4 regions of the Mesorhizobium sp. LCM 4576 genome follow, and region 3 is predicted to be linked to each of the others. Evidence: riboswitches for the same ligand, from Rfam matches in the RefSeq annotation. Region 3 holds a riboswitch; each other region holds the start of a gene.
The links. Region 3 has a riboswitch for cobalamin ahead of LCM4576_RS08030 (DUF1636 family protein). Riboswitches for the same ligand answer to the same signal wherever they lie in the genome.

Region 1 (3,219 bases), on a different contig from region 3:
GCGGTGTTCCCGCCGCTGCTCTTTCTCGTGGCGCTGATCGCGATGCTCGCGCTGCGCTATGTCTGGCCGCTGGCGATTGGTGGCCGGCCGCTCACCATTGTGCTCGGCATCGTGCTGGCAGCACTTGCGATTGCGATCATAGCCTGGGGACGCTCGACCATGTTGCGCGGCGGTACCAATGTGAACCCGACATTGCCGACCACCGCGATCCTCACCAGCGGCCCGTTCGGCTTAACCCGCAATCCGCTCTATATCGGCCTGATGGGGCTGCTTCTCGGGATCGGCCTGCTGTTTGACACTTGGTGGGCCGTCATCGCCCTCGTCGCGAGCTTCCCCATCCTGCATTATGGCGTGGTGCTGCGCGAGGAAACCTATCTGGAGCGCAAGTTCGGCGAATCCTACCGCTCGTACAGGGCGAGCGTGCGCCGCTATCTTTGAGTGTCAGTCCTTCGGCGCGTTGCTGTAGAGCGCCACGCCAAGGCGGTCGTTGCGCCGCCACCGCACCAAAGCGCGATAGGCCATGTCGTCGGCTGGAACCTCGAGCAGGAAGCGTTCCGGGATGTCCATACCGGCGGCCACGCGCAATTCCGCGCCCTGCTCGTGCTGATTTCTGACCGAACAGCCGATCCTGACGCCATTGGCAATGATCGTGGCTTCCTTGAGCACGAATTCGCGCACATGAAGGCGGCGCTCGGTCTCGGGATATTCGGCCATAGGCGACGGACTCCTCGGGCGAGGCTCTCCTCGCCACGGGGCTGCACCCTAGCAGCGAGGCGTTTCCGTTCCGTTAGCGATCGCTGAAACGGCGGACTTCGCCTTCGCCGGCGACCGCTCGTCGCCAGGCAAGCGCTTTTCCAGCGCTATCTCGCGCCGGCCATCACCCCGCTCGCATGCAGCACCCAGCGATGGCCGTCGCCGCGGAATTCGGTGTGTGACAGCGGCTCGATGTCGATCTTCCAGACGGCGGAGAGCGGCGCGCCCAGCACATGCACGACGGCGGCGCGGATCGGCACGGCATGGGTGAGCGCGATGGTGTGGCCGCCCTCGCCGGCCAGGCGCTCCATCAGCGCCGCGCCACGCAAGGCGACCGCGGCAAGCGACTCGCCGCCATGGGGCGCGGCGTCCGGATCGGAAAGCCAGGCCGCCATGCCTTCTGGGTCCTCGGCCTGCACCTCCTCGAAACCTTTGCCGGCCCAGCGTCCGAAATCCTGCTCGGCAAGCAACGGCTCGACCGTCGCGTCCAGGCCGAGCGCCTCGGCCGTCCGCCGTGCGGCGAGCGCCGGACTCGTCCAGACGCGGTCGGCCCGGCGCAGCGACGAAGCCATCGCGCCGGCGCGCTTGAGAGCGCTCGGCTCCGGCGCCTCGTCCTTCGGAAAGCAGCCCTTGCGCGTGCTCTGCGTCGCGCCGCTTGCGATCATCGTCAGGCGGGCGAACATCCCAAAACTCCGTGGTCCAGTGAAATTTCAGCCGCGCGAGGCCGCGTTGGCCATTACATGTCGTTGACAGGCGAACGAAGTGCTGACAAGTGTTTTAGCGCTATACGGGATTGGAAGCCGGTGCGAGTCCGGCACGGTCGCGCCACTGTGATCGGCACAAGCCGAAAGTCAGGCCTTATTCCBCAGCATTGTTCGATCAACGGGACGCAGTATCCCAAGGGAGGTCAAATATGTCCGACACCACTTTCGCCCCCAGCTACGGTCCGGTTGCGATTCCGGTCCGCGAGCTTCTGCCTTGGGCCATCTTCGCCGGCCTGATGCTGATGCTGATGCTCTATTTCGTCGGCGCGGAAGAAGGCGCGACCTCGCTGATCCGTGGCACGGCGGTGCACGAATTCGTGCATGACGGCCGCCACCTGCTCGGCTTCCCCTGCCACTAAAGCGGTTCAGCATCGCTGAACCCGCTTTCGACAAAGGGTTCTTGAACATGGTCGGAAAACTCTTGCTGCGCGGCATGCTTGTCGGGCTGGTTGCAGGGATTCTGGCATTCGCCTTTGCTCGCGTCTATGGCGAGCCGCAGGTCGATAAGGCGATCGCCTTCGAGGAACAGCAGGCCCAGGCCACCGGCGAGGCGCCGGAACCCGAGATGGTCAGCCGCGCCACGCAGGCCGGCATTGGCCTGGCGACCGGCGTGCTGATCTATGGCGCCGCCCTTGGCGGGCTGTTCTCGCTGGTCTTTGCCTATGCCTATGGCCGGCTGGGCTCGCTCGGCCCGCGCGGCACCTCGGCGCTGATCGCGCTGCTCGGCTTCCTGGCCGTGATCGTGGTTCCGAGCCTCAAATAKCKGGCGAACCCACCGGCTGTCGGRAATGCCGAGACAATCGGTTACCYCACAGAGCTGTTCTTCATCATGATCGTGGTGTCGATCGCGGCGATGGTGGCGGCGGTCGGCCTGGCGCAACGGCTGTGGAACCGGCTCGGCGCCTGGAACGCCTCGATCGTCGCGGGCCTGGCTTTCCTCGTCGTCTTCGCGCTGGTGAAGGCGGCGCTGCCCGACATCAACGAAGTGCCGGAGACCTTCTCGGCGACGGTGCTTTGGCAGTTCCGGGTCGCCTCGCTCGGCATCCAGCTTGTGCTGTGGACCGTCGTCGGGCTCGGCTTCGGTGCGGTTGCCGAACGCGTGGTCGCGGTGCGCGACCAGCGCAGCCCTGCCCGCCGCTACGCCTGAAATCCGATGCGTTGGCCGCCACGGTTCCGCGCCCTGGCGGCCAATTTCTTTTTGGCGACCCTTTTCGCCCTCCTCCTGGCAGCCCCGGCCCAAGCCCATAGCGGATCTTCCGCCCCTCCGCCTCCCGGCATCCAGATCCCCAGCCTCACCCATGGCCAGATGGCGGTGATCGCGCGCTATCGCGGCGACATTCTCGCACTCGCGCAAGCACAGACGGTGACCGATCCGACCTTCCGGCGGCTCTACAATCACGGCAACCTGCAATACACCTACTGCCTTTGGGGCCTGATGCCGGGCAGCCTCGGCGATGAGGAGAGCCCGTTCAACGAATGCAGCCACGCCTATCTCGCCACCGCCAAGGCGCTGCTCACCTACATGGCGACGATGCCGTCGGCAGCGCATGGGGCGAAGGCGTTGATCTCCGACATCGATGCCGAGATGGTGCGCAGCGGCGCGTCCTGGATCCTGTGCCAGTTCAGCGGCGAGACCTTCAGCACCGGCGCGGTGATCGAGCCGCGCTGGCGGACTGTGTTCTTGCACCTGCCGAGCCTCGCG
Region 2 (3,027 bases), on a different contig from region 3:
CGCGCCCAGCGCCATCGCCAGGACGAATGGCTTGCGCCGCGGTCTCAAAACGCTTCCGGATGCATGGCCCTGGCGATCTTGCCGATCGCCTCGATATTGGCGGGCCCCGGCGTCAGCTCGGCGTAGCGGAGCGCCACGAAGCGCTCGTTCCTGACCGCGTCGGTCTCCTTCATTGCCGGATGCGCTTTGAGGAAATCGAGCAGTTTCCTGTAGCCGCCGCCATCCTGGTAATCGAGCAGGATGAGGAACTGCGGATTGCGCGAGGCGACCGTCTCCCAGTCGGTGTTGCCCCAGCTCGTCGCCATGTCTGCCATGATGTTCTCACCGCCCGCGGCAGCGATCATGGCGTCGGGAATGGCGAATTTGCCGGCGGTGAAGGGCTTGTCCTCGCCGGAATCGTAGAGGAAGACGCGCGTGCCCTTGGCGTTGCCCACTTTCGCGGTGATGCCGGCGAGCTCGGCCTTCCAGCCGTGGACCAGCTTTTCGGCCTCCGCCTCCTTGCCGAAGATCTTGCCGAGCTTCTCGACGTCGCCATAGAGCAGGTCCATCGAGGCGGCGGGACGGTTCTTGTCGAGATGGACACAGCTCTCGGTCAGCACCAGCGTCTTGATGCCGTGCGGAGCGAGCGTGTCGGGCGTCACCTCGCCGCCCGGCTTCATGCCGTAATACCAGCCGGCGAAGAAGAAATCGGGCTGCACGGCGACGAGGTTCTCGAGCGTCGGATATTTCGGCGCCAGCTCGGGGATGGCGCCCTGCTCGGCCTTGAACTCGGGCCCGACCTTGTACCAGCCGGTGATGCCGGTGAGCCCGACGATGGACGGCTGCAGCTTAAGCGCGAAAGCCATCTCAGCCATGTTGAGATCCTGGATGACGGCGCGCTTCGGCGGCGCGTCGAAGGTAAGCGGCTTGCCGCAACTGTCGACGGTGACCGGGAAGGCGAAGGCGGCCGAGGCGACAAGCGAGAAGGCAAACGACAAAGCGAGGCGTTTCACGGGGCATGCTCCTTGTTTGTGTTGGGCAGGTTCAGGATGGCGAGGAAGCGCGCGTGGGCAGCTCGAAGACGGTGAGCTCGCGGTCCTCGGTCGGGTGCCGCAGGCGCAGCACATCGATGCCGAACACCTCGCGGATGAGCGGCTGCGCCAGCGCGTCGCGTGGCGGCGCCAGCGCGCGCAGCCGGGCGTTGCTCATCACTGCGACGCTCGTGGCGAAGGGCGCTACGAGGGCCAGATCGTGCAGCACGGCGACCACGGTCATGTTGAATGCGGCGACCAGCTCGAGCAGCTCGCCGCGGGCGCGCGGATCCAGGTGGTTGGTCGGTTCGTCGAGAAACAGGATTTTCGGCTCCTGGGCGATGGCGCGGGCGAGTTGTGCGCGCTGGCGTTCGCCACCGGAGAGCGAACCGATGCTGCGCGCGAGTAACGGCAATAGCCCGGTCCGGCGCAGCGCTTCGACGACGATGTCGCGATCGTTGTGCCGGCGCCTCAGGCCGGCATGCGGGACGCGGCCGAGCTCGACATAGTCGATCAGCGCCAGCCGTGGATCCGGCTGGTCCGTCTGGCCGACGACGGCAATGCTCAGCGCCCGCTCGGCCGCGGTGATCCTGTCCAGCCGGCGTCCGGCAAGGCGAACCTCGCCGGCGCTCGGCCGGAGCGCGCCGCATAGCATGCGCAGCAGCGTCGTCTTGCCGGCGCCGTTGGGGCCGATGATCGCGAGCCGCTCACCCGCCGCCAGCGACAGGCCGACATCCTCGACCAGCGTCCGGCCGTTTGCCATGGCACGAAGAGCGCGGGCTTCAAGCAGGGGCGCGCTCACCGGACCTGCTCCCTGCCCCCGGCCGGGATGCGCGCCAGTATCTTGCCGGCGAGCCTTGCCGGGCGCTGGTCGGAACTGCACCAGCCATCGGCCAACGAGGCATAGAGTCTGGCAAACTSGACTAGCGCGCCGGCATCGGTGCCGCTGTCGATCGAGCCGAAGAGATAGCTGGYCTTGCCTTGCGCGTTGAAGGCGACGGTCAGTGGTCGCGAACAGCCGGCCATGCAGTCGACGGTCTCGACAGCAAAAGACGACGCCAAAGTCCCGGCAAGCCTGGAGCGCAGTTCGGCGCACAGATCCTCGCCGGACCTCAGCCTGGTCACGGTGTCGCGGCATAGCGAACAGACGATGATACGATGGTATGCGGTGTCCAGCATTTCCGTCACTTCCCAAAATGGCGACGGAAGGATGCCGGACGAGTCGRCCGAAAGGCCGGTGCCCGCGTCTCCTCCCGGCACACCCCGTCCGGTCAACTCGTGTCGATGGCAGGTCTCCTGGCTCGCGGGTCGTTGCGCCATCCGCCTTCCCAGCCTTGCCGGCCAGTGGCGTTTCGGATGGAGCTCGCCGCTCACAGTTGCGGGGGCAGCCACGGCCTCGACCCGGATAGGCCTCACCGTGTTCCCTTTTCACCCCTCGCCTTGCGGTTCGGGGACCATGACGTAACGATCGTAGGTAGTCCGGCCGCGAGTCGCAACGGGCTTCCGCGCAACCTTGTCACCGTTCGAAGCGACCTGCCTGAAAAGATGCATTTCCGATTGATATGTAATAACGTTACATACAGCTGGCGGAGGCGCTTTTGTCAACCCCCTTCTCCAGCCGTCGCGACCAACATCGGAGAATTTTCAGAAACCGTTCGGGTTTCGAACATGGGCACAGCGTCGAGACGGCTGAAGAGCTCCAGCGGGGTGGAACGTCAGGATTTCCTGGTACACCTCTTATCCGTCTCGGCGCTGCGCGCCGATCAGCCTTCTCCCCCGTGAGCCCGCAAGGGGAGACGGGAAAGAGAGCTAAAGCTCCAAATTCCAGGTCTGGCCGACCAAGTCCTTGCCGAAGGAATGATGGCGTTCCTCGTCGACCAGCTTGAAGCCCGCGGCCTGGTAAATGCGGCGGGCCGAGCCAAGAATGTCGTTGGTCCACAGCGTCAGCGTCTTGTAGCCCTTGGCTCGAGCAAAGGTGATGCATTCGTCGACGAGCCGCCGGCCAATACCAAGGCCG
Region 3 (5,113 bases):
GAAGGTCGCCACCTCGATCAGATTGCCCGGCTCGACGGAAATGGTCAGTTCGTCATAGGCAAGCACGGCTTCGCCGATGCGGCCGGAGAGCTTCTCGCCGAGATAGGTGGAGAGTTCGTTCAACGCCAGGGTCATCGGCTCACCGTTCGATCGTGCCGGTGCGGCGGATCTTCTTCTGCAGAAGGAGAATGCCGTAGAGCAGCGCTTCGGCGCTCGGCGGGCAGCCGGGCACATAGATGTCGACGGGCACGACGCGATCGCAGCCACGCACCACCGAATAAGAATAGTGGTAGTAGCCGCCGCCATTGGCGCAGGAGCCCATCGAGATGACGTAGCGCGGCTCCGGCATCTGGTCGTAGACCTTGCGCAGCGCCGGCGCCATCTTGTTGGTCAGCGTGCCGGCGACGATCATGATGTCTGACTGGCGCGGGGACGCGCGTGGCGCGACGCCGAAACGCTCCGAGTCGTAGCGGGGCATCGAGGTATGGATCATCTCGACCGCGCAGCAGGCGAGGCCGAAGGTCATGAACATCAGCGAGCCGCTGCGCGCCCAGGTGATGAGCGCTTCGGTCGAGGTGACAAGGAAACCCTTGTCGGCCAGCTCATTGTTGATTTCGAGGAAGAAGGGATCGTCTTCCCCCACCGGCCTGCCGGTGTTGGGGTCGATGATGCCCTTGGGCTTCGGCGCGACGAGGGTGCCTGAACTGTCGTTCAATCCCATTCCAGCGCTCCTTTTTTCCATTCATAGGCAAAGCCGATGGTCAGCACCGCCAGAAACACCATCATCGACCAGAAGCCGAGCATGCCGAGCTTCGAGAAGGACACGGCCCACGGGAACAGGAAGGCGACCTCGAGATCGAAGATGATGAACAGGATCGACACCAGGTAGAAACGGATGTCGAACTTCATGCGGGCGTCGTCGAACGAATTGAACCCGCATTCATAGGCGGAAAGCTTTTCCGGGTCGGGATTGCGGTAGGCCACCAGGAAAGGAGCGACGATCAGCGCCAGACCGACGATCATCGCCACGGCGATGAACAGGACGATAGGCAGGTAAGAACTCAGGAGTGCGCTCATGCGGCGGCTTTCCTTCGGCGGGGCAGTTCACTTTGATTACAGCAACGAACTCTAATGCGGAAGCGTGACAGTTTAACCGCTGAACCGTTTTAAGAGGGCCCATGCTGCAACGCGGCGAGGGTTAGCGCAGCGGTTTCGGTGACGCAAGTCAAACCTTGTTCAAATCGCGGCCCTGGACGCCTTATCGGAAGAAACTGGTCCGATCCGCTCCTGTTTGATTTCCTTCACTTTTTACTCCACTTTTCTCTCCTGACATATCTCCCGCCATTTGCCTGCTAGCATGGCCGGAATCACCGGCTAAAAATCCGACGGACGATCGGGGCAAGGACACCTTGATGAAGGAGAAAATCTCGCTCGCCATGGCCAGGCGCATCGCGCTCGGCGCGCAGGGGTTCAACGACCCCAGGCCCAATAGTGTTCCGGACCGACGCCATCTTGCCCGCGTGCTTTCGCGGACCGGCCTGCTGCAGATCGATTCCGTCAGTGCGGTGGTGCGCGCACATTATATGCCGCTCTATTCACGCCTTGGCCCCTACCCGCTGGCGCTGCTCGACAATGCGGCGGTCACCCGCAAGCGTGCGGTCTTTGAATATTGGGCGCACGAGGCCTCGTTCCTGCCTGTCGAGACCTATCCCTTGATGCGCTGGCGCATGCAGCGCGCCGAGCAGGGCGACGAGATGTATCTCGGCCTGGCGAAATGGGGCCGTGAACGCAAGGACATGATTGATGAGATCTATAGAGAGGTCGCCGATCGCGGTCCGATCGCCGCCTCAGATATCGAAGGCCATAAGGGCAATGGCGGCTGGTGGGGCTGGAGCGAGGCCAAGCACGCTTTCGAATGGCTGTTCTGGGCCGGTCGCATCACCACCGCCTACCGGCGCGGCTTCGAACGCTACTACGACCTGCCCGAGCGCGTTTTGCCGCAGGCCGTGCTCGACCTGCCCGTGCCCTCGGTCGAGGACGCGCATCGCGAATTGCTGCGCATCTCGGCACGCGCCCACGGCATCGCCACCTATGGCGACCTGCGCGACTATTTCCGGCTGGCGCCCGGCGACACCAAGGACCGCATCGAGGAACTGGTCGAAGCCGGCGATTTGCTGCCGGTGAAGGTCGAAGGCTGGGACAAGCCCGCTTATCTCCACAAGGACGCGCGAATCCCGCGCCGGATCGAGGCGCGTGCCCTGCTTGCCCCGTTCGATCCCGTGGTTTTCGAACGCACGCGCACCGAAAAGCTCTTCAATTTCCGCTATCGCATCGAGATCTACACGCCGGCCGAAAAGCGCCAATACGGCTACTACGTGCTGCCCTTCCTGCTCGGCGACCGCATCGTTGCCCGCGTCGATCTGCGCGCCGACCGCCCGGCCAGCGTGCTGCGCGTCCATGCCGCTTATGCCGAAGCCGGTGCTCCCGCTGAAACCGCCGCACAGCTCTTCGACGAACTGAAGCAAATGCAGGCATGGCTCGGCCTGCAGGCGATCGAAGTGACGCCGGCCGGCGACCTCGGACCGGCGCTGATCGACATGGCGATGCCATAGCAGCGCGTTGACAAACAAAAAGAACAAAAATAGAACAAAGCTTGCTATGAACCGAGCTTTGGTTTGATGACCCTCAATGGTTTCAAGTGTCTGGTAGTAGCAGCTCTAATGCTGTCTTCTACGCTCGATGCAAACGCTGCGTCCCAGTCGAAATGGGTAGAAGTCACCAAACCCGTAATCTACTGCGGCGGCGTAGACGCCGACGCGGCGGCGTTTTTGCTGCTGCGCTGGCTGAGTTCCGAACACGGAGAGATCGACGACGACATCAAGCAGTCCTGTGGCCTGCTGACGGTTGGCGATCAATATCTGCTCGACGATCAGCAACCAGAATCGGATAGGAGCCGGGTTATCTTGATGTGGAGCCCGATCTGCCCGAGAGGTTGTTCGCCAACCATGCTTCCGGCAGCCGCTGCGCCCCRTCGCCTCGTGGGAACATATCTTAAACCGATAAAGYCGCCGAAGGGCTGGGAGGGCTGGTAATGGCGCTGGCCCACACGACCGTGTCGTAGCCACGCGTTGACAGGCGCCTGGCCGTAAGCCTAAATCCTGACCCAGACGGTCTTCTCCCGGCAAAGGGAGGAGCCAAGAGGGAATGCGGTGCGGGCCAAAACCCAAATCCGCGGCTGTCCCCGCAACTGTAAGCGACGAGCCCCGGCCGAAAACCACTGGGATGTTCCCGGGAAGGCGGCATCTGAGGCGACGACCCGCGAGCCAGGAGACCTGCCGTCTGAGACTAAAAGTATCCGAATGCCCGGCGGGTTTTCCGGGCAAGGAGCCTGGTTTTGGATCGCAACGGCAGTTTCCCGGCAAACAGTGCGGACATTTCGTCCGAGCCCGATGCGCTGGCCGGCGTGACCGTCATCGTCTGCTCGTCCTGCCGCGACGAAACCGGATCCGACGCACATCCCCGCGCCGGCGCGCTGCTGGCCGAAGACACGCGCCGCGCCGCCTCGAGCGACAATATCCGCATTCGCACCGTCGAATGCCTCGGCAATTGCAAGCGCCGATTGAGCGCCGCGCTGCTGCGCGACGGCTGCTGGAGCTACGTCTTCGGCGATCTGGACACGACCAGCGGCGCCGACCTCGTTGCCGGCGCAAAGCTCTTCGCCACCTCGACCGATGGCCTGATCCCCTGGCGGGGCCGGCCCGATTCCCTCAAGCGCGGCCTGGTTGCCCGCATCCCTCCCCTCGACATGCTGAAGGACTGACCATGACCGCTTCCTTATCCCGCGTGCCCTGCACCGTCGTCACCGGCTTCCTCGGCGCCGGCAAGACGACGCTGATCCGCAACCTGCTCGAAAACGCCAAGGGCAAGCGGCTGGCGATCATCGTCAACGAGTTCGGCGATGTCGGCATCGACGGCGAGATCCTGAAGGGCTGCGGCGTCGACACCTGTCCGGAAGAAAACATCGTCGAGCTCGCCAATGGCTGCATCTGCTGCACCGTCGCCGACGACTTCGTGCCGGCGCTCGACCAGATCCTGTCCCGCACGCCGAAGGTCGACCACATCCTGATCGAGACCTCGGGCCTCGCTCTGCCGAAGCCGCTGGTCCAGGCGTTCCAATGGCCGACGGTGAAGAGCCGCGTCACGGTCGACGGCGTCGTCGCCGTGGTCGACGGCCCGGCGCTGGCCGACGGCCGCGTCGCATCCGACATGGACGCCTTGCAGGCGCAGCGCGCGGCGGACGACTCGCTCGACCATGACGATCCAGTCGAAGAGGTGTTCGAGGACCAGATCGCCTGCGCCGACCTGATCATCCTGTCGAAGAGCGACCTGATGGACGCCGCCGGCTCGCAGCGCGCCAACGCCGTTATCGGCGAGCACGTGGCGCGCGCCGTCAAGGTCGTCCCGACCACTCACGGTAAAGTCGACCCGTCGGTGCTGCTCGGCCTCGGCCTCGCCGTCGAGGACGACATCGAGAACCGCAAGACCCATCACGACGACGAGCTCGACCACGAGCATGACGATTTCGATTCCTTCGTCATCGACATCCCGTCGATCGCCAATCCGGACGAACTGGCAAAGCGCGTCGCCCTTGCCGCCGAACAGGAGAACGTGTTGCGCGTCAAAGGCTTCGTCGAAGTCGGCGGCAAGCCGATGCGCCTCCTGCTGCAGGCCGTCGGCCCACGTGTCAACCACTATTACGACCGCGCCTGGACAGCCGAGGACGACCGCCGCTCGCGGCTCGTCGTCATCGGCCTCAAGGGGCTGAACCGCCCGGCGATCGAGCGTATCCTCGCCGGCTGAGGCAAATCGGACAGCGATGCATATCCTCGCCACCACATCCGCTTCGCTCGACGATCTTGCCGAGCCGATCGACCTCAGGCAGACGCCTGCGGATGTCGTGGCCCTGTCCTTCACCGACAGCGATCTCGCCGGCCTGGCCGCCGCCTGGAAGGCCGATGCGGCGCGGCTGCCCTCGATGCGGCTTGCGGCGCTGCGCGACCTTCGCCACCCGATGTCGGTCGATCTCTGGATCGACAGCGTCGCCCGCCACGCC
Region 4 (2,972 bases), on a different contig from region 3:
GTCGGCTTCGGCATCGTCTCGATCGCCGTCTACTGGATCCGCGAATACATCCTCTACGTGCTGAAAGCGGGCCATATCTCCGTCATGGTGCATCTGATCGACGGCCATGACGTGCCCGACGGCCAGGGCCAGATCGCCTATGCCAAGGAAGTCGTCACCCAGCGTTTCGCCGAGGCCAACATCCTTTTCGTCGTCGATCAGCTGGTCAAGGGCGCCATCCGCGCCATCACCGGCCTGATCGGCGGCATCGCCGCCTTCCTGCCCATTCCGGGCCTGAGCGGCATCGTCAGCTTCATCAACACCGTCATCCGCATCTCGCTGACCTATGTCGACGAGATCATCCTGGGCTACAACATCCGCGTCAATTCGAGCTCGCCCTTCGAGACGGCGCGCCAAGGCGTCGTGCTTTACGCCCAGAACGGCAAGCACATGGTCAAGAACGCCGTCTGGCTTGGGGTGATCATGTGGGGCGTGTCCTTCGTCATCTTCCTGCTGATGCTGGCGCCTGCCGCCGCCATCCTGTGGGTCATGCCCGGACAATTGGCCGGCTGGGCCTTCGTGCTTGCGATCGTCTTTGCCTGGGCCTTCAAGGCAGCCTTCATCGAGCCGTTCGCCATCGCGTCCTTGATGCAGGTCTATTTCGAAGCCATCGAAGGTCAGGTGCCCAATCCCGAATGGGACACGCGGCTTGCCGAGGCCTCGTCCAAATTCAGGGAACTGCGCGACAAGGCGCTGGGCTCCTTCGGCGGTGGATCGCGCTGGGACACGCCCCGGGCCGCTTGATCACGGCTTTGGCGGGCCGCTAAGTCTCGCAATCGCCGATTTGAGTGGCGCTTCTCCGGCGCCRCAAAACGTCTCGCTCATCACCAGCTCGGGCAGCGACAGGCGCCTGCCCCAGCCATGCGCTTCGAGGTCCGGTTTCGGTGCGAAGGCCGAGACGCGGCCGACGCACAGATAGGCGATCGGCGTGACATGCTCCGGGATCGACAGAAGCCGCTTCAGCGCCTCCGTTTCGATGATGCTCACCCARCCGACGCCCACGCCTTCCGCGCGTGCCGCCAGCCAGAAATTCTGCACCGCGCAGACGGTGCTGTAGAGGTCCATCTCCGGATTGTGCCAGCGCCCGAGCGGCGAGTCCTTCGATCGCTGCCGGTCGCAGGTGATGCAGAGATTGAGCGCGCTTTCGCAGATGCCTTCGAGCTTAAGCTTGCGGTACAGCGCCTGCCGTTCCGCCTCGATCRCCGGCAGTTCCTGTTCGCGCGCGGCGAGGAACAAGTCGCGGACCTGCCGCCGCCTTGTCTGGTCGCGGATAACGATGAAATTCCACGGCTGCATGTAGCCGACCGACGGCGCGTGATGAGCGGCGGTGATGAGCCGCGCCAGCACGCTGTCATCGAGATCGTCGGGGACAAAATAGCTGCGCACGTCACGCCTGGTGAACATCGCACGATAGACCGCGTCGCGCGCCAATTGGTCAAAATCGTCGCCGCTCGCGGCGATCGCTGCTGCCGTCATCGCATTTCCCCTTGCGACAAGCAGTCATCCGCCTGACCAAGCGGATGACCATGTCTGCCGGGCCGGTCTTCTGGCTCGGGATCGTCCCGCTCCGGCGCCTTCCCGTCATGGACAGTGGCGTTTGCCGGCGCGGTCCCCCTCACAGCGTTGGGCACGCCACGGAGTTCAACCGTGTTCCCGATTCTCCCGCGTCACGGGCACCAGGCAGCGAAGTGACCTTACCGCAAAGTTCGGCGCCCGCCAATGGCGCGGACGACATCGGCTGGCGCAATTTCCCCAGCCATTCGGCGTTTCAAACATGGTCATTACGGCCGCGGGTGCCTAGATTAGGCGCCATGGCCACCCGTCTCTACACGCACCCGATCTTCCTCGAACACCTCACGCCGCCCGGCCACCCCGAGCGGCCCGACCGGCTGCGCGCCATCGAGCGTGTGCTGGACGACGATGCCTTTTCGGCGCTCGACCGCGTCAAAGCGCCCGAAGGCGACGAGAAAACGATCCTTTACGCGCATCCCGAGCAATTCGTCGAACGCGTCCGCGCGGCAATCCCTGAGACCGGCATCGTCTCGATCGACGCCGACACCAGTGCCAGCCCGAAGAGCTGGCAGGCGGCGGTGACGGCGATCGGGGCGGCCAATGCCRCCGTCGACGATGTCTTCGAGGGCCGTGCCGCCAATGTGTTCGTCGCCGCCCGCCCGCCGGGACATCACGCCGAAAAGACCACGGCGATGGGCTTCTGCCTGTTCAACACGGCCGCCATCGCCGCCCGCTATGCGCAGAAGAAACATCAGGCCGAGCGCGTCGCCATCGTCGACTGGGATGTCCATCACGGCAACGGCACGCAGGACATTTTTTGGGACGATCCGTCTGTGCTTTATTGCTCGACGCATCAGATGCCGCTTTACCCGGGCACCGGCGCGAAGAGCGAAACCGGCGCCGGCAACATCGTCAACGCGCCGCTCGCGCCGCAGACCGGCAGCGACCTGTTTCGAGACGCCTTCCTGTCGCGCGTGCTGCCGTCCATCGATGCGTTCGCGCCGGACCTGATCATCATTTCCGCCGGCTTCGACGCGCACCACCGCGATCCGCTGGCCGAGATCAACCTGACCGAGGACGATTTCGACTGGGCGACCGGCAAGCTGATGGAGCGCGCCGGGCGCCACAGCTCCAACAGGCTCGTCAGCCTGCTGGAAGGCGGCTACGATCTGCAGGGACTGGCATTTTCAGTCGCCGCCCATGTCGGGCGGCTGATGAAGGGATAGGGTATGGCAGTGGAAGGCAATGAGGACGTCAAGGCGATGAGCTTCGAACAGGCGCTCGACGCGCTGGAGAAGATCGTCGATGATCTGGAGCGCGGCGATGTTCCGCTCGACCAGTCGATCCGGATCTATGAGCGTGGCGAGGCGCTGAAGGCGCATTGCGATCGGCTGCTGAAGGCGGCCGAGGACAAGGTCGAG

Region 1: another riboswitch for cobalamin. It lies ahead of LCM4576_RS31020 (CbtB domain-containing protein); the one in region 3 lies ahead of LCM4576_RS08030 (DUF1636 family protein).
Region 2: another riboswitch for cobalamin. It lies ahead of LCM4576_RS23990 (DUF1636 family protein); the one in region 3 lies ahead of LCM4576_RS08030 (DUF1636 family protein).
Region 4: another riboswitch for cobalamin. It lies ahead of bluB (5,6-dimethylbenzimidazole synthase); the one in region 3 lies ahead of LCM4576_RS08030 (DUF1636 family protein).

The regions. Positions count from the first base shown of each region.
Region 1 covers NZ_MDDT01000068.1:11,772-14,990, reverse strand. The annotation lists gene LCM4576_RS31035 (isoprenylcysteine carboxylmethyltransferase family protein) at 1-438, shown strand, start outside; gene LCM4576_RS31030 (PilZ domain-containing protein) at 442-714, opposite strand; gene LCM4576_RS31025 (histidine phosphatase family protein) at 861-1,436, opposite strand; adenosylcobalamin (AdoCbl) riboswitch at 1,522-1,665, shown strand; gene LCM4576_RS31020 (CbtB domain-containing protein) at 1,667-1,876, shown strand; gene LCM4576_RS31015 (CbtA family protein) at 1,924-2,664, shown strand; gene LCM4576_RS31010 (hypothetical protein) at 2,824-3,219, shown strand, end outside.
Region 2 covers NZ_MDDT01000047.1:14,405-17,431, forward strand. The annotation lists gene LCM4576_RS23975 (iron ABC transporter permease) at 1-15, opposite strand, end outside; gene LCM4576_RS23980 (ABC transporter substrate-binding protein) at 45-992, opposite strand; gene LCM4576_RS23985 (ABC transporter ATP-binding protein) at 1,024-1,812, opposite strand; gene LCM4576_RS23990 (DUF1636 family protein) at 1,809-2,189, opposite strand; cobalamin riboswitch at 2,279-2,484, opposite strand; gene LCM4576_RS23995 (helix-turn-helix domain-containing GNAT family N-acetyltransferase) at 2,820-3,027, opposite strand, start outside.
Region 3 covers NZ_MDDT01000016.1:58,235-63,347, forward strand. The annotation lists gene LCM4576_RS08005 (NADH-quinone oxidoreductase subunit C) at 1-135, opposite strand, end outside; gene LCM4576_RS08010 (NADH-quinone oxidoreductase subunit B family protein) at 140-721, opposite strand; gene LCM4576_RS08015 (NADH-quinone oxidoreductase subunit A) at 712-1,077, opposite strand; gene LCM4576_RS08020 (winged helix-turn-helix domain-containing protein) at 1,413-2,612, shown strand; gene LCM4576_RS36265 (hypothetical protein) at 2,718-2,936, opposite strand; cobalamin riboswitch at 3,152-3,355, shown strand; gene LCM4576_RS08030 (DUF1636 family protein) at 3,395-3,820, shown strand; gene cobW (cobalamin biosynthesis protein CobW) at 3,823-4,860, shown strand; gene LCM4576_RS08040 (cobaltochelatase subunit CobN) at 4,877-5,113, shown strand, end outside.
Region 4 covers NZ_MDDT01000057.1:233,590-236,561, forward strand. The annotation lists gene LCM4576_RS26890 (hypothetical protein) at 1-783, shown strand, start outside; gene bluB (5,6-dimethylbenzimidazole synthase) at 784-1,515, opposite strand; cobalamin riboswitch at 1,558-1,735, opposite strand; gene LCM4576_RS26900 (histone deacetylase family protein) at 1,851-2,777, shown strand; gene LCM4576_RS26905 (exodeoxyribonuclease VII small subunit) at 2,781-2,972, shown strand, end outside.